DNA from 3 places in the Zhaonella formicivorans genome. Region 2 is predicted to be linked to each of the others. Evidence: predicted binding sites of a transcription regulator. Region 2 holds the regulator's gene; each other region holds the start of a gene.

Region 1 (6,698 bases), 1.5 Mb from region 2:
CTTTGTTATTTGCTATATACACTCCAAGCAAAATACCCAGGGCCCCAAAACCATGATATAAATGCAGCTTCTCTCCCAAGAACACAATAGACAATAAGGCAGAAGAAAGGGGAACGATGTTTTGGAAAGTTGAAACCCGGTTTGCCCCGATTTTATTGATCCCATCGTACCAGAGAATAAAAGCAATTGCCGTGGCACAAACAGCCAAAAACAACAGACTGAAAACGGTAACAGGTCGCAAGTGTCCTATTGTCCCGGATTTAAAATCAGGCAAGGCAAAAAAGCTTAAAAAAAGGCCTCCTAAACCACAGGCATAAGTTGTAGTTAAAAGCGAACTGCGCCGTTTGGTAGCAATTTTGCCTACGATGGTATAAAGGGACCAGGAAATTACCCCCAAAAAAATATAGATGTCACCGGTGTTAAAAGTTAAAGTTTGCAGGGCAGCTAACGAACCTTTGCTGATAATTGTTAAAACTCCTGCAAAAGAGATTGCAAGACCTATAACTTGATTCTTGCGCAATGGCTCTTTGATGAGCACCCAGGCCAGGACAGCGGTTATTGTAGGCCCAGCTGCCACCAACAGAGAGCCATTAATGGCCGAGGTTAAAAGAAGTCCTTTAAAAAAGAAAAGATTGTAAAGGAAAATTCCCGTGAAACCGGCCGCTGCTAAAATAGGCAGTTCTTTTACGTTGACCAATGCGTTTTTGCCTTCCTTCCACAGTAAGACCGGGATTAACACAATCGTTGCCAGAATAAACCGTATGCTGGCAGCCAGTGCCGGGGATAATTCCTGCACTACTACTTTGGCAGCTACAAAAGCCCCTCCCCAAAAAGTAGTACATAGAACTAAGGAGAGATAAGTTTTTAAGTTTTTCTGGGCCATATTTAAATCGCTTCTTTCTTTAAAAATCAAAAGCACCAACATTTATTTTAGCAGTATTCTTGACTTATTTACAGTAGAAAAGCATATCACCGCCTTTTTATAAAAAAAATAAAGCCGCCTCCCATCCCTTGCTTTAAGGATGATATAGCGGCTTCTTAAATAAAGTGCATTCTATTTAACGGCCGGGGTTATCCTCCTGGTTATTTCTGCCAGCTCTTTGGCAAATTCGGAAACCGGCCGGCCTTCAGCAATACCTTTTGCCACTTTTTTAATCCTGGCAACCGTGTCAGCATCGGTGGTAACGATAACTTTTTTAGCTCTTTTGTCGGCCTTTTTGATCCTGTTAATCACTTCCCGTTTAATGGCGTTAGTTTTGTCAGCCTCCAGATTGGCTTTGAGGTCCAACCCGACAATAACCGTATTCCGCGAAAGCACCACCGTTGCGGAATTAACACCTTCCACCTTAGCTGCCTCATCGGCCAACTTTTCAGCAATTCTATTCGCTTCCCTGGCGTCTGCAGGAAAAACACTTTCGGGCCTTGGGTTATTTTTTGGATTAACTTGATCCTGCGTATTAGGCGGGTTTGGAGGAGCCGGTCTTCTGGCCGGTGCACATCCTGCGAATAACATTGTAGACACAAAAGCAATCACTAAAAGGATAGTAGTGTACGGGCGCAATTTAACCATTTTTTCACCTCCTTTTTTATTAATAGAATTAACAATGCTGAAATCGTTATACCAACCAATAATTGCAAATATGACGCACTAGTTTTCAGTTTTCAGTTTTTAGTTTTCTTAAAGCCTTAAATTTAAAAAAAGTCCTCATTCGTGTTCTGAATGAGGACTTTAAAAACATCTTCTAATAAACTTTTTAACTTTGCTATTCGTTGCTTAAGCCAGTGCTTACATCATTGGCGGCATTCCGCCCATTCCGCCCATTGGAGGAGTCTCCGGCTTTTCTTCCGGGATATCAGCCACTATTGCTTCAGTGGTTAAAAGCATGGCAGCAATACTGGCTGCATTTTGTAAAGCTGAACGGGTGACTTTGGCCGGATCAACGATACCTGCAGCAATCATATTCTCGTATGCGCCGGTCAAGGCGTTGAAGCCAATGCCGGTCCCTGCCTCTTTTACTTTTTCCACTACGACTGAACCTTCGGCGCCGGCGTTGATGGCAATCTGACGAACAGGCTCTTCCAAAGCCTTTTTCACAATGTTTATGCCTGTCTTTTCGTCACCGGCTGCTTCGATTTTCTCAAGCGCCGGCAAAACATCAATTAACGCGGTGCCGCCGCCGGAGACAATCCCCTCTTCCACAGCAGCTCTTGTAGCAGCCAAAGCGTCTTCAATGCGCAATTTCTTCTCTTTCAGCTCGGTTTCTGTAGCAGCGCCTACCTGGATAACTGCAACACCGCCGGCCAGTTTGGCAAGACGCTCTTGTAGTTTTTCCTTATCAAAATCCGAAGTGGATTCCTCATATTGATGACGGATTTGAGCAACTCTTTTCTGAATAGCCTCGGCGGACCCTTTTCCTTCCACGATGGTGGTTTCTTCTTTAGAAACTCTAACCTGGCGGGCCTGCCCCAACATATCTAAGGTAACATTCTCCAATTTCAAGCCCACTTCTTCAGAAACAACTTGACCATTGGTGAGGATTGCTATGTCTTCCAACATGGCTTTGCGGCGATCGCCAAAACCAGGTGCTTTTACAGCCACGCAGGTAAAAGTGCCGCGAATCTTGTTAACAACCAGGGTAGCCAAAGCTTCGCCTTCAACATCCTCAGCAATAACCAGAAGAGGCTTGCCGGTCTGTACCACTTTCTCCAAAACAGGCAGCAGGTCTTGAATAGCAGAAATCTTTTTGTCAGTAATTAGAATGTATGGATCATTTAAAACTGCTTCCATTTTTTCCGCATCAGTTACCATGTAAGGAGAAATATAGCCGCGGTCAAACTGCATACCTTCCACTACATCCAAAGTTGTACCCACACCTTGGGATTCTTCCACGGTGATCACACCGTCTTTCCCAACTTTCTCCATGGCATCGGCAATCAGTTTACCGATTTCAGCATCATTAGCGGAAATAGAAGCAACCTGGGCGATAGCATCTTTGCTTTCAATAGGTTTAGCTATGGACTTTAACTCTTCAACAGCCGCATTTACAGCTTTTTCAATACCTTTTTTGATGATCATGGGATTAGCGCCCGCTGCTACGTTTTTCAAGCCCTCACGGATCATGGCCTGGGCTAAAACGGTAGCAGTAGTTGTTCCGTCACCGGCTACATCGTTGGTTTTGGTGGCAACCTCTTTAACCAGCTGTGCCCCCATATTTTCTATGGGATCCTTTATTTCAATCTCCCTGGCAATAGTCACACCATCGTTGGTGATCATAGGGGAACCGAATTTTTTCTCTAAAACTACATTACGCCCTTTGGGCCCAAGAGTAACCTTAACAGCTTCGGCCAGAGCGTTGACGCCTCTTTCCAGGGCATGTCTGGCTTCTTCAGTAAATACTATTTGTTTAGCCACAACTCTACCTCCTATGTATCATTTATTGTACGACAGCTAAAATATCGCGCTCACTTAAAATCAGATATTCTTCTCCCTCTAACTTAACTTCAGTTCCGGCATATTTGGAATAGATTACCCGGTCACCTACAGCAACTTCCGGGACTACTTTCTGGCCGTTTTCCAGGATTTTTCCTGAACCAACTGCCACAACCTCGCCTTGCTGGGGTTTTTCCTTGGCAGTATCAGGCAACACAATACCGCTCTTGGTTTTTTCCTCAGAAGCCAATACTTTAATGACAACTCTGTCTCCTAAGGGTTTAATGTTCATGAGCCAACCTCCTTACATAGATAACTTTTTATTGTTAGCACTCAATTTAACCGAGTGCTAATACACACTTATAATAATAGTTTGAGGTCTGGGAAAAAGGCAACACGCGCAATTGCGCAAAATTTAGCTTTATCGGCTCATAATATAGCTGATCTGCAAGATAGCTCCGGGTTGCTCCATTATGCGTACCCATCTGCCATAAAATCCATAAAGAGGAATCCATAGCCATACAGCATCAAATATTTCCAAAACCAGCAGCAAATATACACAGTATTAATGAGCCAAAGTTAAAAGCGGGCTCACGCCCGCTTATATCTTAAAGTAACTGGTTCAAAGGCACATACTCCAGTTCCAGGGAGTTTGCCACTGCCTCGTAGGTTACTTTGCCCCTGTAAACATTAACCCCTTTAGCCAGGCTTGCATCAGCCCGAATGGCATCCAAACCATAATCGGCCAATTTCAAAGCGTAAGGAAGAGTGCAATTGGTCAAAGCAAAGGTGGATGTCCGCGGCACTATACCCGGGATATTCGCAACAGCATAATGTACCACCCCATGCTTTACATACGTGGGGTTGGAGTGAGTTGTAACCCGGTCTATGGTCTCAATGCAGCCACCCTGGTCAATAGCCACATCAACAATAACCGACCCAGGCTGCATTTTTTGCACCATTTCTTCTGAAACTAAATGCGGTGCCCGTTTACCAGGTAAAAGCACGGCTCCAATCAACAAATCAGCTTTTTCTACAGCCTCAGCTATAGTATAGTAATTGGAAACAACAGTTTTCACTCTTCCGGCAAAAATATCATCCAAATAGCGCAATCTTTCCGGATTGATGTCGACAATAGTTACCTGCGCCCCTAAGCCAACAGCCATTTTGGCGGCATTCAGACCAACTACACCCCCGCCGATAATTACCACCTCGGCTGCAGGTACTCCTGGTACTCCTCCCAATAGTACCCCTTTCCCTCCATAAGCTTTCTCTAAAAATTGCGCCCCGATCTGCACCGACATTCTGCCTGCTACTTCACTCATCGGAGTTAAGAGAGGCAAAGAACCGTTAGGAAGCTGGATAGTCTCATAAGCGATCCCTGTGACCTCTTTCGCCAGCAAAGCAGCGGTCAGCTCTTTTTCCGGAGCTAAATGCAAATAGGTAAAAAGCAGTTGTCCCGGCTTAAAATAATCGTATTCCGGTGGCAGAGGTTCCTTTACTTTCATGATCATTTCAGCCCTGCGAAAAACTTCCTCCGGTGCTGCAACCAGCTCCGCGCCTGCTTCACTGTACTGGACGTCTGCAAAACCGCTTCCTTGTCCCGCCCCCATCTGCACCAGCACCTGGTGTCCCCGGCTGACCAAAGCCTTAGCCCCAGCTGGGGTCAGGGCAACCCTGTTTTCATTGTCCTTAATTTCTTTTGGCACACCAATAATCATTTGCTTAAACCTCCTTGCAAAGATGGGACACTCTTTAAGCAGTCCCCGTTACCATTTAGTAATAGCAAAAACGGTGCCAAAAGACTAATCGCTTTTGAACTTTAGTTTGAAAGGGGCTTACTTGCGGTTTATGCTGCAAGTGAATATTTTCTTGGTAACTTTAGTAACCACACTATAATAATTAATTCCTGCAAAGTCCATTTTGGTTACTAATGTTACCGGTGGTAACTTTTTAAACCGGTCTGCGCAGTTTCTTCAAAAGTGCTGAATGAGAAATCCCCAACGCCTTAGCAGCTTTTCTGATGGAGCCGTGCTTTTTAATCGCCTCTTTAATCAACTTAAGTTCAAATTCTTCTATAATAGCTTTTAAGGGCCTACCGACCGTAGGCAGCTCCAGTAAATTCTCTTTTTCAAAATCCAGGTTTTCAATATCAATTATGAGCCCGGGGGTCAGATTAACAGCCCTCTCTATTAAATTTTCCAATTCTCTGACGTTGCCGGGCCAGTCATAGTTCACGAGAAGGGCCAACGCACCCGGAGTAAGTGTCTTGGGAGTTTGCCCCGCGAGCCTTGCAAATTTGGCTAAAAAATGCTCTGCTAATAAAGGGATGTCGGCTCTGCGCTCCCGCAAAGGGGGCAATTTGATGGGTACCACATTTAACCGGTAAAACAAATCCTCTCTAAATTCGCCGGCCTTGACCATTTTTTCCAGGTCCCTATTAGTGGCGGCAATAATGCGCACGTCTACAGGAGTTTCGCTGTAAGCACCTACCCGCCTGATTTTCTTATCCTGCAGCGCCCTCAAGAGCTTAGCCTGGGTATTTAAAGAAAGATCGCCGATTTCATCGAGAAAAACAGTTCCCTTATCGGCAGCTTCCAGAAGACCTGGTTTACCTCCCTTTTTAGCGCCGGTAAAAGCGCCGTCCACATAGCCGAATAATTCACTTTCCAGAAGATTTTCAGGAAAAGCAGCACAATTTAAAGGCATAAAAGGAAAAACCGCTCTCTTGCTGGCTAAATGCAGTGCCCTGGCAAAGACCTCTTTACCTGTTCCGCTTTCTCCGGTTAATAATACTGTACAACTGCTGTTGGCAACTAACTTGGCACGAAAAACCGCCTTTTTTAGCGTCTCGCTTTCCCCTACAAGAGCATGAAAAGGATCGTTATCCCCCTTTGAGGACGGGCAGTATTTCACTTCCTCTACTTTTTGTATATTAGGAATAGGGGCCAAATCTAAAATCAGGTTCTTCTTCACCCGTTCATCATCGCATTCCAGTTCGAAATACATCAGGTTTGGTAAAACTTCAAGGGCTGTAATGCTTAAATTGTATTTGGCTATTACCTGACAGGCATCAAGTACCATGCCGGTACGGTCTTCAAATTCTATCCGCAGCCTAAAAGCACCCATTTCTTTTGCTCCTTATAGTTTTTGCAATTATTTCTTTTATGGAACGCCAATCTATGTACTTTATATTCGACGTTAAACACCATACACCTTCGTAAATGCTGTTTAACACTCACTTTTAGCTAAAAAACGTCACAAGCTA
Region 2 (6,698 bases):
TTTGCAGGATAATGGCTGAGATCTCCTGGGGAGTGTATGATTTATCATCGATAGTTACTTTGTAATCAGTACCCATGTGTCTCTTGATGGAGATAATGGTGCGATCGGGGTTGGTAATAGCCTGGCGTTTTGCTACCTGCCCGACTAAGCGCTCGCCGTTTTTGGCAAAACCAACTACCGAGGGAGTGGTTCTGTTTCCTTCAGCGTTAGGAATGACTACAGCCTCGCCGCCTTCCATTACGGCGACGCAGGAGTTGGTTGTTCCAAGGTCAATCCCTATGACTTTGCTCATTGTCATTTCCTCCTTCTTCATTATATAGCAATGGGATTAAGATGTTATTAGTAGCAAAATATTTAATTCAACAGTTATCCAGAGAGTTACTGTCGCTGGTTATTAGTTGTTGGCAACTATCAAATCATGCATACTACCCGTTATATTTAGCCACTTTAACCATGCTGGGCCTCAGCAACCTGTCATGCAGGGTATATCCTGTCTGCAGTTCTTCGGTAACTAAATTATCCTGCTCCGGATTTTCAGTCTCCACTTGCATTACCGCTTCGTGCTTTTCCGGATTGAAAGGCTGACCTACAGCTTCAATAGCCTGTAATCCTTCCTTTTCCAGGACTTCTTTTAACTGGCGGTAAATCATTTCCATGCCCGCCATAAAAGTGGCACCTTCGCCTCCTTTTGCGGAGGCAGAAAGCGCCCGGTTGAAATTATCCATTACCGGCAAGAGGCTCACAATTAAACGCTCAATCCCGAATCTGGCCATATCCTCCAGTTCTTTACGGGACCTGCGCTTGAAGTTTTCGAAATCTGCTTGCAGCCTCTGCAAGCGGCTGAAAAGTTCTTCCGCTTCCTTTTCTTTGGATGCTAAACGGGCAGCTAAATCAAGCTGTTCACCTGCTGTCTCCTCTGGCTGCTTTGCTGCATCATCCTTTTGCTCTTCATTTACCTGGTCAATTGTCTCTCCTTCGTGGTTTGCTGCTGAAAAATCTTCTTGACCTGTTTCTTCTTTATGTAAATTTTCCTCCGGCACTCTGTTCACCTTCCCTCACTCTTCAAAGTCATCTTTTTCCTGCCCTTTCGATTTATATTCCTTCATTTTAATAATGGTATCGATCCTTAAAATTGCCTCAGCAACTTCGCCGGCAGCTTTCAAAGCATGAATTTTAACCAGAGCAGGGTCAATCACGCCCAACTCCAGCATATCAGCTATTTCCCCTGTATCGCAGTTCAAGGCATAAGCAATGCTGCCTTTTTCTGTTTGGGCAGCCAGCACATCAGCCATTTTTTCCAGCGGGTTAAAACCGGCATTGGAGACAATTTGCGCGAACGGACGGCGCAAAGCCTCAACCACACAATCGATGCCGAAGGCAGCCATACCTTTTACTTCCTGGCGTCCCCTCTCCACATGCTGAGCGGCGGCAAGCTCGATGGCTCCCCCGCCGGGTACCACCCCGCCTTTAACTGCAGCCTGAACTGAACTGGCAGCATCCTTGGCAATGCGTTCCCTTTCTCCTACAACCTCTTCGGTTGCAGCCCCAACCAGAATTGTAGCCATAGGTTTGCCATAACCCCCCAGGATACGGACCTGCTCCAGTTTTTCATCTTCGTAAATCTGTGCAGCTTTGCCTAAATACTTTTCCAACTCCTCCGGGTCTTTTTTTAAACCGGTCCTTTTGATCAAACGGGCCCCGCAGTGTTCCATGGCCTTACGCAGTTCCTTGTAGGCTACCCTTTGGACCACCATCACCCCGGCATCGGTTAAAATTTCTTCCGCCAGGGGAGACACTCCGCGGTCAACTAAAACCAGTTTAACCCCCAAATGAATAATTTTATGCAGGTTGTTTTTAAACTCGTTTTGCAGTTCGAGATAACGTCTAACACCTGCCTCGGTGGCAAGGGCCTCCTCCTCAATTTCCTCCGGTTCCAAAGCATCGTCAACAACTAATACCTTGGCTTCCTCAAATTTCAATGGCATTTGGGGGTTCATTCGCTCTTTGTTAATGATAATGCCCTCAAACACCTCATTCTCGGCCCCAACCTGGGCAGTCACCGTATCAGCCAGTTTAAAATTAGGTTCTTGGAGCTTTTCAAGTCCGATTAAAGCAGCCGCCCTGATGGTTAAGTCGGCGATATCCTGGTGTTCCCTGCCCGCCACCAACGCTACTTGCTTTAAAAGGGGACTGTTCAAATCATCAAGGTGCATGGCTTGTTCCTTAAAAAAGGCCAGTGCCCTGTTGACACCGACCCGCAGACCTTCAATCACCTTGGCTACAGGAACACCTTTAATTACTTGCTCCATTCCGGCGTTAACCAGACTTCCTGCCATAATGGTAGCAGTGGTAGTGCCATCCCCTATTTCTTCTTGCTGTGCTTTAGCGATGTTAATCAGCATCCTTGCTGCCGGATGGTTGACTTCCATTAGATTTAAAATAGTTACACCATCGTTGGTAATAACCACACCGCCAAATTTGTCCACTAACATGGTATCCAGGCCTTTTGGCCCCAGAGTACCTTCCACTGCGGAGGCAATGGCCCTGATAGCATTGGCATTAGTGGACAAAGCGGCCAAGCGCTCATCCACCTCAGCATTATTGCTAACCTGTTTTACACTCATCTACAGTTCTCCTTCTTGCAACCTTCGGTCGAGTCCTTAGTCATTAGTCCTTAGTATTTAAACGTAAAAGAACAGGGAAAAGTCTCAAAAGGCAACTAAAAACTAACGGCTAAAGACTGACGACTAACGACTTGGCCGAAGGCCATTATTTTAGCAGCTTAGCTAAAACCTGCGAAAGATTCTCCGTCACGCACTCCACCAGACTAACCGCTTTGGAATAAGCCATTCGGGTCGGGCCCAAAATACCCAAGGTACCCAAAACGACCCCGTCAACCTGGTAGGTGGCGGTTATAAGGCTGCAACCATTAATTTCCTCGTATTTATTTTCCCCACCAATTCTAATAGTTAATCCCAGTTCCGGCTTCACTTCCATAAGGTCTTTTAAGACGCTTTCCTTTTCCAACACGCCGAGCAAACTTTTTAGTTTATCAATATCCTTAAATTCAGGCTGGTTAAAAATGTTTAGCGTCCCACCCAGGTAAACCTTATCGTTTAATTTGGAACAGGCAAGCTGTTCTATCACGTCTAAGACATGACTTACAAGGTTTTTATAGCTGGCAAGTTCACCGTAAATGTCATACAGCGTGTCCCTTTTTACTTGCTCCAGCGCAAACCCCTGCAGCCTGTCGTTTAAGACAAGACTTATTCTTTCCAAGTCGGCCGGAGTGATACTTTCCGGAATATCTAAAATACGGTGCTGCACCAGCCGGGAGTTGCTAACCACAATCATCAGAGCACTTCCAGGACTTAACGGCATAAGCCGGATCTGACTGAACGTGCGTCTCCCTAACTGAGGCCCCAAAATCAAAGCGGTGTAATTGGTCATTTCAGACAAAACCTCGCTGGCCTGCCTGATGACCGCTTCGATTTCCTCCATCTTTTGCGAGAAGCGGTACCTGATATATTCTTCTTCCGCCTGGTTCAGATTTTCTTTTTCCATTAGGCAGTCCACATAGTACCTATATCCTAAATCCGAAGGGATCCTTCCTGCCGAAGTATGGGGCTGCTCAATATACCCCAGCTCCTCCAAATCGGCCATTTCATTGCGAATAGTTGCCGGACTCACGCCCAAATCGTATTTGCGGGCAATAGTTCTGGATCCAACGGGTTCTGCGGTAGCAATATAGTCTTGAATGATGGCCTGTAGCACCTTCTTTTTCCGCTCGTCCATCGGCATGCCAATCACCCTTTTGTTAGCACTCTGAACCGTTGAGTGCTAAGATTTTATACTTAAAACGTATCATGCCCCTTGCCATTTGTCAAGATTTACTCCCGCCTCCTAAACAAAATAAGTGAAGACATGATTAGCAACGGGCAGCCCTTGAGCAGTTAAACGTATGCTGTTATCCTGCTCTTCCAGCAAACCAAGCTGCAGAAGATGCTCGATTTCCGCTTTAAAAGCCTCTTGTGGCCTTATTCCATAGCGCAGGTAAAAAGCTTCAGAGTCTAAGCCCGCCAAAAGTCTTAACCCCAGGAAAGCGGTTTCACCCATGCGCTGTTTCCAGGTCAGCAATTCTTCTTCTGCTATCGGCAGCTGCCCCGATTCCAGCAAACGGGAATAGGAGGATAAACTCGAAATGTTCACGAACCTCCTGTTCAACAGATGAGAGCTGGCGCCCAACCCCACCCCCAAGTATTCCTTGTTGTGCCAATAACGCAGGTTATGCCTTGCTTCAAAGCCCGGTCGCGCATAGTTGGAAATTTCGTACTGCCGGTACCCGCGGGCTTTCAACTTTTCATTGGCAACGGCCCGCATTTTAAGCACAGTTTCTTCCGGAGGCAGCGGCAGTAGCCCCCTTTCATCTTCTTCTCCCCACGGAGTTCCCGGCTCAATTTTCAGACCGTAGAGGGAAAGATGTTCGACTTCAAGTTTTAGGGCTTCATCCAAGGTTTGTTCCCACATCCCCATGGTTTGCCCAGGCAACCCGAAAATCAGGTCCAGGTTAAGGTTAAAAAAACCAGCCTTCCTGGCCAAGGCTATACTTTCTACAGCCAGAGCAGCACTGTGGACCCTGCCCATAGCCCGGAGCAAGCTGTCATCAAAAGATTGCACACCAAAGGAGATTCGATTGACCCCGGCCATTTTCAGTTGTTCAAGTTTGAGGAGGTCAACCGTACCGGGATTGGCTTCCACCGTCACCTCTGTATCCGCGGACCAAGCAAAAAGGTCCCGGCACTTTATCAGCACCCGGACCAATTGCTCGCCGGCCAAGAGAGTTGGTGTGCCGCCTCCAATATAGACGGTATCTACTGAACAAGCAGCATCAGGCCGAGCAAGCAGCCGGCCGTAAATTTCCAGTTCTTTTGCCAAGGCCAGGAGATAGTTCTCAATCTCCCCCGGCGCCGCTGGAGGCGCAGAGGTGAAGTCGCAATAATTGCACTTGCCAATGCAAAAAGGAATATGGATATATAAGCCCATGGACAAGGCTGTTTGCCTCCTTTCGGGTCAGCTAACAGCTATCAGCTGTCAGTTCTCAGCTGTTAGCATAAAGATTATCTTTGATACAATGTTTATTTTTTCTAATACAAGCTTTCCGCCTGGCTGTTAATTTTGTAGTTTAACCTCTGTGGTTAATAGCTGAAAGCTGATGGCTGCAGGCTACTAGCTGAAGGCTGAAAGCGTGATGGCTATGGCTGCAAGCTGCTTGCTATTCGTCTATGCTCAGTACTGCCATAAAAGCTTCCTGGGGTATCTCCACGGAACCAACCTGTTTCATCCGCTTCTTGCCCTCTTTTTGCTTCTCAAGAAGTTTTCGTTTCCGCGAAACATCGCCGCCGTAACATTTTTCCAGGACATCCTTGCGCAGTGCTTTAACTGTTTCCCTGGCAATGATTTTATTGCCGATAGCAGCCTGGATTGGCACCTCGAAAAGCTGCCTGGGAATCAGCTGACGTAATTTTTCGGCCAAAGCCCTGCCCCGGTAATAGGCCCGCTCACGGTGAACAATGCAGGACAAAGCGTCAACCACTTCGCCGTTTAGCAGGATATCCAGTTTAACAAGGTCCGACTCCCGGTAGCCAATCAGCTCATAATCAAGGGAAGCATAGCCCCTGGTCCGTGATTTGAGCTGGTCAAAGAAATCATAAATAATCTCGCTTAAAGGCAGGGAGTAAGTAAGCATGACCCTGGTAGGAGTCATATACTCCATGGTGCCGAAAGTCCCCCGTTTTTCCTGGCACAACTCCATGACCGAGCCGACGTATTCGCTGGGCACCATAATAGTTGCTTTCACGTAAGGCTCCTCGATCTTTTCGATATAGTTGGGCGCGGGCAAATTAGTGGGGTTGTCGACAGTTATGACCTGCCCGTCAGTCTTGGTGACCCGGTAAATTACGCTGGGAGCTGTAGTAATCAGCTGCAGCCCGTACTCTCTTTCCAATCGTTCCTGGATGATCTCCATGTGCAGAAGGCCCAGGAAACCGGTGCGGAAACCAAAACCCAGGGCTGTGGAAGTTTCAGGTTCATAGATTAACGAGGCATCGTTTAATTGCAGCTTATCCAGTGCATCCCGCAGGTCCTCATACTGATTGGTTTCAATAGGATACAGGCCGCAAAACACCATAGGAGTGGCTTTTTTGTAACCGGGCAGAGGCTCTTTGGCCGGATTCTCCGCTCCCGTTACAGTATCTCCGACCCGGGTATCTTTCACATTTTTTATGCTGGCTGTGATAAAGCCCACCTCGCCCGCCGACAGGCTCTCGACGATCTTGAGGGAGGGAGTAAAAACTCCCACCTCATTAACCTCGAAAGTCCTGCCTGTAGCCATCATCTTGATCTTCATCCCTTTTTCCACTTTACCTTCGACTATGCGGACATAGGGTACCGCACCTTTATAGGAGTCAAAATGGGAATCGAAAATCAAAGCCCGCAGCGGAGCATCCACCTCGCCTTTGGGATATGGTATTCTTTGGACAATCGCTTCCAAAATCTCCCGAGTACCTTCCCCTGTTTTAGCCGAGGCCAGAATTGCCTGGCTGGCATCCAAGCCGATGACGTCCTCAATCTCTTTTTTTACCCTTTCCGGGTCGGCACTGGGCAAATCTATCTTATTAATAACCGGAATGATTTCCAGA
Region 3 (6,698 bases), 1.5 Mb from region 2:
AGCACTGTATATAATCGGCGGGCTGCTTTCGACGGTGGCGGCTTTCCTAATTGGTTTTCAGATTGGGAAGAAAAATGCTGCAGTAGTACCTGAAAGGGTGCCGGAAACATGGAAGGAAGAATTGCCGGAAGCGCTTACCCCTATCATGAGCGAGCCGTTAGTTGAAGGGCCTGAAGGGAAGCTAATAACAGAGTCGGAAAAAGAGGTCATAACCGATGTGCTCACCATAGCCCAAAAAAACATTGCCGATGTCATCAAGGAAACGGAAGAGGCGTTTCTTACCCTCGGTCATTCAATTTCTAACATGGGAGAGACAGGCAAGCGGCTAACAAAAGACGTATCTGAGGCAATAACGGAAGCCTCTGTGATGATTAAGGAGGCTAGCAAAAAATCCCTGTCCGTACTTGCTGCCTTTGCCGGCGAAGTCAATGCTAGCGCGCAAAACTGTGAAGAAATTTCTGATAAAATATTAAAAGATTTGTCCCAATTTGTGGAGCGAATCGGTGATATAGCAGCCCAGACAAACCTGCTGAGTCTAAATGCCTCCATCGAGGCTGCCAGAGCTGGGGAATACGGTCGCGGCTTTGCCGTAGTGGCCGGTGAAGTCAGAAAGCTTTCCGATACCACTGCCAAGACTGTGAAGAAGGTGGAAGAACTTGCAGGAGAAATGTCCGCTTCGTTAAAAGGTATAGCTCAGGAATTAAAAATAAGCAAAGAACAAGTGGACCGGGAACAAATTCAACTGCAAAACAGCTCCGCTGTATCCGAAGAAAAATTACAAAATCTCATCAGCGTGGTCCTTGGTCTAATCGACCAAGCTTTGGAAAAAATGAGCGAAGCACTTACTGCTGTACAATTTCAGGATATAACGAGGCAAAAACTGGAGCATGTTGCTGTTACATTGGAAGAGATTAAGGGAGGCTTAAGTGAATCTGGGAACATCGATACCAATCTGTTAAACAACCTTGCCCGGAAATACAGCACTTTTGCAGAAAGGAAAAACCATTTGGAAGTAACGGGAAAACAGCTGGGCCAAGAGGGAATCGTGGGCAGAGTATCTGGAGAGCTGGGAACAAATATCGAATTCTTCTAGGGGGATAGGTATGGCAAAAGTATTGATTGTAGATGATTCAAGCACAGTGCGGCTGTCTTTAAAAACTGCTTTAACAAATGCGGGCTGTACGGTGGAAGAGGCAAAAGACGGTGTAGAAGCGCTGCAAAAAGTAAATTCAAATAAGTTCAATGCTATCTTCACAGATTTAAATATGCCCAAAATGGACGGGATTAATTTTATCAGAGAAGTGAGGAGAATTCCTAATTACCGCTTTACCCCTATCATGATGCTCACTACCGAATCAACCCTGGAAAAAAAAGAGGAAGGTAAAAAAGCAGGCGCTACAGGTTGGATAGTTAAACCCTTCACCCCAGAGCAACTGACTCAAGTTTTAAAGCGCATAAATTTATAAAATAAAGCTATAACAATTAAATTCCTCACTAAAGATCATTATCCAAGCCTTCTTAACCTTCTTAGTCTACCGTAAACCTGGGGTGATTAGTTTTGCATATTCTGCTAGTAGAAGAAGATTTGAAGAGTAGGATAAAATTAGTACACCTTTTGGAAAGCTGGGGACATACGGTAGAAGAATGTGATAATGGCTTTGAGGCTGTCAAAAAGTTTAGCCGGGGTTATTTTCAATTAGTTTTGTCGGAAGTTAAATTATCGCAAATTGACGGTTTGAAACTGGTAAAGCTGTTAAAATCTTTAGAGGTAAAAAATCCCTTTGAGATAATTCTCTTTACAGAATCTTACGATATAAAAACTGCTATAGAAGCTTTCAGGGAGGGCGCCAATGACTACTTGCTCAAGCCTTTAAGCATAAGTGATTTGGATAATGCGCTCAAAAGAGTTTTACAGAGACATGAGATGTTAACCGACAAACAGGAATATAGGATCATAATCTGTGATGATTTTTTGAGTAGAGAAGGCATTAAAGCCATTTTCAGGCATTACGCCAATAATTTTATAGTAGTGGGAGAAACCTCGTCAGTCAATAATGTACTCCGTTTGATAGACAAAAATGCTCCTGATTTGCTTTTTGTTGATTATACCTTTGCCGAACGGGATAATATTTTGGCGTTGTGTAAAACAGTTAAAGCTACATACCCTGGTATTAAAATATTTGTTCTGGCCTCACAGGGAAATAAAAGAGCTGCAAAAGAGATTATCGGCGCAGGAGCTAACGGTTTTATTATCAAACAAAGTTTAAAGCAAGCTGATAATTTTTTGGAATTAGTAAATATGATTACTGAAGGTAAAATTTATGTTGATCCGGAGCTAAAAAAAAATAATTGGCATCCAATGCATGCTGACTGTGCTGCAGTGGAAACGCTCTTAACCGACAAAGAGTTTCTGGTGCTCCGGTGTTTGGCTGAAGGAAAAAATAACAGGCAAATTGCCGAACAGCTGTTTATTAGCTGCTCAACTGTCCGCAATTATATCAGCAGTATTCTGAACAAGCTGCACCTTACTGACCGGGCAAGCGCGATCGTGTATGCAGTAAAATATTTTTCCAACATATAGGGCTCATAGCACTCTTGGGAGTGCTATTGTTGTTTCCAATAGTTCAAAAAATTGTATGGGTTGAACCATTTGCCACCTGCTGTCATGATCGTCTACCCGACTGCCTAAAAATTATCATTTTGTGCAATATTTTTGCTTGAATTCACCCTTTATTTATGCTCTAATATATCTATGCGTAAAATTGGCACAGATAAGTCAGCACCAAAGGAGGTATGAGCGGATGAAACATCGGCAAGAACGTACACCTGTATTTGACGCTGTAAAAAAGTACTTTGCTGATGGCACGGTCCCTTTTCATGTACCCGGTCACAAACTGGGTAAGGGAATCCCTGAGTTCAGAGATTATGTGGGAGAAAACGTTTTAGGCATAGATTTAACCTGTTTTCCCGATACGGATAATATCTGTAACCCCAGGGGTGTTATAGCCGAAGCTGAAGCTCTGGCTGCCGAAGCCTATGGTGCTGACCATGCGTTTTTCCTGGTCAACGGGACCACTTCCGGTATTCAGGCCATGATCATGTCAGTATGTGAACCGGGGGATAAGATTATAATCCCCAGAAATGCTCATAAATCTGCCATCGGAGGGCTGATTATGAGCGGGGCCAGGCCAGTCTATATAGAGCCTGAGATGAATGAGGACTTTGGCATTTCCATGGGGGTAACCCCGGAGAAAATTGCCTGGACACTGCACCACCATCCCGATGCCAGAGCCGTCTTTATTATTAACCCGAACTATTACGGCACCGCTTCCGATTTGGCGGAGATAGTGGCAATTGCCCATTCCTTTGGGGTGCCGGTAATCGTAGATGAGGCTCACGGTGCCCATTTAAAATTCCACCGGGAGCTACCTGTTTCCGCAATGGAAGCCGGTGCTGACCTGGCAGCCAGCAGCACCCATAAGCTGGTGGGTTCTTTGACTCAGAGTTCCATCCTTTTATTAAAGGAAGGTTTGGTCAACCCCAAGCGGGTGAAAGCAGTCCTTAACCTCACCCAAACTACCAGCCCTTCATATATACTGCTCTCTTCCCTGGATGTGGCAAGGAAGCAGATTGCCACCAAAGGAGAAGAATTGATTTCCCGTACTATACAGTTGGCCAAGTGGGTAAGGGAGGAGTTAAGGGCAGTTCAAGGCTTAAGGCTTTTCGGCGAGAATTTAGTCGGTCACCCCGGCTGTTTTGCTTTCGATATAACTAAAGTTACCATTAATGTGCAGGGCCTGGGAATGTCAGGTTATGAAATGGAAAATATTTTGCGCTCTGAATTTAAACTCCAGGTTGAACTGTCTGATCTGTACAACGTGATCTTTTTAATAACCCTGGGCGATACTTGGGAAAGCGTACATTACCTGGTGGACTGCGTAAAACAAATTGCAGGACGCCGTACCTTGAGAAATGTGGTCAAGTTCTGCCCGCCGGTGCCTGAAATTCCCCAGGTGAGCGTTTCCCCCAGGGAGGCTTTCTACAGCTCAACAAAGGTTATTGATCTGCAGGATGCAGCCGGAGAAATCAGTGCTGAGGCTATTATGGCTTACCCGCCGGGGATTCCGCTCATTTGCCCAGGTGAAATCATCACCCAGGAGATTATTGATTACGTCAACATTTTAAAACAGGAGCATGCTGACCTGCAGGGGACGGAAGACCCGCAGATCAGCAGGATTAAAGTATTAAAACCGGCTGTAGCCAAGAGAATAGTGGAAGAAGATATTGTAGGAGAGGTTGGTTAAAGAAAAAAGCAGTACAGGCAGCTTAGACCTGTGCTGCTTTTTTCTTTCATAATAGATGGCCGGCAATTGCATACAATAATCAGTAAAATGAGTTGAGCAGCAGGAAAAAAAAACAGCGAGGCGAATTGTCAAATTAAGAATGCAAACGGAGGTGAACAGTGTGGAACTGATCTTAATCCTGATTTTTGCTGTATTGATAATTTATTATATTGTCAAGCAAATTCGGGAACCAGGTTATGCTATTTTTCCTTTGAACCGGATCAGAGAATACGGACAGGGAACGGCCTACGCTGTACAAGAAAAAAGCTGCGTTGCCGATGAGCAACAACAACATTAAAAAGCTGTGGTAAGCGTGCCTGCTAGGGGCACGATTTTTTTGGGTTTTGATGCTGAGGCGGTATGAGCAAAATGCTCGGCCGCGGGTGATTGTTTTTGCAATGGCGGGGGTATGAAAATTGTACCAGGGGCAATAATAATCACGGGTATTTTTATGTTTGTCCGTGTCTCTGTGGAAAATTTTTTAGCTGGCCGCACTTGACAAACCATAATTACCCTTTGTATCATATAATTGGTTGTTAGCACTAGCCGATAGTGAGTGCTAACAGAAAAATAACTGAAGGAGGGATGCAGATGTTAAAACCATTAGCTGACCGGGTCGTGGTAAAAGTAATCTCCGCTGAGGAAAAAACCCAAGGAGGTATCGTTCTGCCCGATACTGCCAAGGAAAAGCCCCAGGAGGCAGAAGTTGTTGCAGTAGGTCCTGGTAAAATTTTAGAGAACGGGTCCAGGCAGGCTCCTGAGGTTAAAGTTGGGGATAGGGTTATTTTTGCCAAGTACAGCGGTACCGAAGTCAAGTTAGATGGTGTTGAATACCTGATCCTCAGAGAAAGTGATATTTTAGCAATAAAGTAATTTGATTAAATATAAAAGGAGGGAATACATATGGCTGGTAAACAACTAGCTTTTGATGAACAAGCCAGACGGGCTTTGGAACGCGGCGTCAACGCAGTTGCCGACGCAGTAAAAGTTACCTTAGGTCCAAAAGGCCGTAATGTTGTTCTGGAAAGAAAGTTTGGTTCGCCGGTTATTACCAAAGACGGCGTTACTGTAGCCAAAGAAATTGAGCTGAAAGATCCTTATGAAAACATGGGCGCCCAGCTGTGCAAAGAAGTAGCATCCAAAACCAATGATATCGCCGGTGACGGTACTACTACCGCTACTGTTTTAGCACAGGCCATCGTCAAAGAAGGGTTAAAAAATGTTGCTGCCGGTGCTAACCCCATTTTCCTCAAGAGAGGTATGGACAAGGCTGTGGAGGCAGCAGTAAAAGAAATTCAAAAAATCAGCATTCCCGTTGAAACCAGGGAGAGCATCGCTCACGTTGCTTCCATTGCTGCGAACGACGAAGCTATTGGCGAATTGATTGCCGAGGCAATGGAAAAAGTAGGCCGGGACGGCGTAATCACCGTGGAAGATTCCAAAGGCATGACCACCACTGTGGAAGTTGTTGAGGGTATGGAATTTGACCGCGGCTATGTATCCCCTTACTTCGTTACCAACGCGGAAACCATGGAGGTTAACCTGGAAGAGCCTTATATCCTGATCCACGAGAAAAAGATTTCAGCTATCCAGGACCTGTTACCGCTCCTGGAAAAAGTGGTCAGGACAGGTAAACCTCTCCTTATTATCGCCGAAGATATTGAAGGCGAAGCGCTGGCAACTTTGGTTGTCAACAAGATCCGCGGCACATTGAATGTGGCTGCTGTTAAGGCCCCCGGTTTTGGTGACCGCAGAAAGGCTATGATGGAGGATATTGCCATCTTAACCGGCGGTACATTTATCTCCGAAGATATGGGCATTAAGCTGGAAAACGTTGACCTTGGCATGCTTGGTCAAGCCAAGAAAGTTAAGATCAACAAAGAGAAAACCACAATTGTCGAAGGTGTCGGCTCTAAGGAAGCCGTTCAAGCCAGGGTTAATCAGATCAAGCGTCAAATCGAGGAAACCGAATCCGATTATGACCGCGAAAAACTGCAAGAAAGACTGGCTAAACTGGCTGGCGGCGTAGCTGTGATTAAGATTGGTGCCGCTACTGAGACTGAAATGAAAGAGAAGAAGCACCGGGTAGAAGATGCCCTCTCCGCTACCAGGGCTGCCGTGGAAGAAGGTATCGTTCCTGGCGGTGGAACTACCCTGATCAATATTATCCCTGCTTTAGACTCTGTTGAAGCCAGCGGCGATGAGCTGGTGGGTGTTCAGACCATCCGCCGTGCTCTGGAAGAGCCTCTGCGCCAGATCGCTTCCAACGCAGGTTTGGAAGGTTCCGTGGTTGTGGGTAAAGTAAAAGAATCGCCAAAAGGCGTCGGCTTTAACGCTGTAACTGAAGAATACGTT

Evidence for each region. Region 2 encodes HrcA, which represses chaperone genes, less so after heat shock. Its sites were predicted from a motif close to TGTTAGCACTCANCNNNGNTGAGTGCTAACA; they were not measured.
Region 1: a site for HrcA is predicted at 3,755-3,785, ahead of groES (co-chaperone GroES). Genes of this name have one in related genera too.
Region 3: a site for HrcA is predicted at 4,878-4,908, ahead of groES (co-chaperone GroES). Genes of this name have one in related genera too.

Annotation. Positions count from the first base shown of each region.
Region 1 covers NZ_CP085524.1:11,855-18,552, reverse strand. The annotation lists gene EYS13_RS00085 (DMT family transporter) at 1-883, opposite strand, end outside; gene EYS13_RS00080 (YhcN/YlaJ family sporulation lipoprotein) at 1,055-1,570, opposite strand; gene groL (chaperonin GroEL) at 1,787-3,412, opposite strand; gene groES (co-chaperone GroES) at 3,435-3,722, opposite strand; gene ald (alanine dehydrogenase) at 4,039-5,151, opposite strand; gene EYS13_RS00060 (sigma 54-interacting transcriptional regulator) at 5,384-6,559, opposite strand.
Region 2 covers NZ_CP085524.1:1,542,314-1,549,011, forward strand. The annotation lists gene dnaK (molecular chaperone DnaK) at 1-292, opposite strand, end outside; gene grpE (nucleotide exchange factor GrpE) at 426-1,049, opposite strand; gene EYS13_RS07705 (TCP-1/cpn60 chaperonin family protein) at 1,056-2,624, opposite strand; gene hrcA (heat-inducible transcriptional repressor HrcA) at 2,770-3,801, opposite strand; gene hemW (radical SAM family heme chaperone HemW) at 3,904-5,043, opposite strand; gene lepA (translation elongation factor 4) at 5,273-6,698, opposite strand, start outside.
Region 3 covers NZ_CP085524.1:3,064,381-3,071,078, forward strand. The annotation lists gene EYS13_RS15020 (methyl-accepting chemotaxis protein) at 1-1,093, shown strand, start outside; gene EYS13_RS15025 (response regulator) at 1,104-1,466, shown strand; gene EYS13_RS15030 (response regulator) at 1,559-2,581, shown strand; gene EYS13_RS15035 (aminotransferase class I/II-fold pyridoxal phosphate-dependent enzyme) at 2,802-4,304, shown strand; gene EYS13_RS15040 (hypothetical protein) at 4,465-4,641, shown strand; gene groES (co-chaperone GroES) at 4,935-5,216, shown strand; gene groL (chaperonin GroEL) at 5,247-6,698, shown strand, end outside.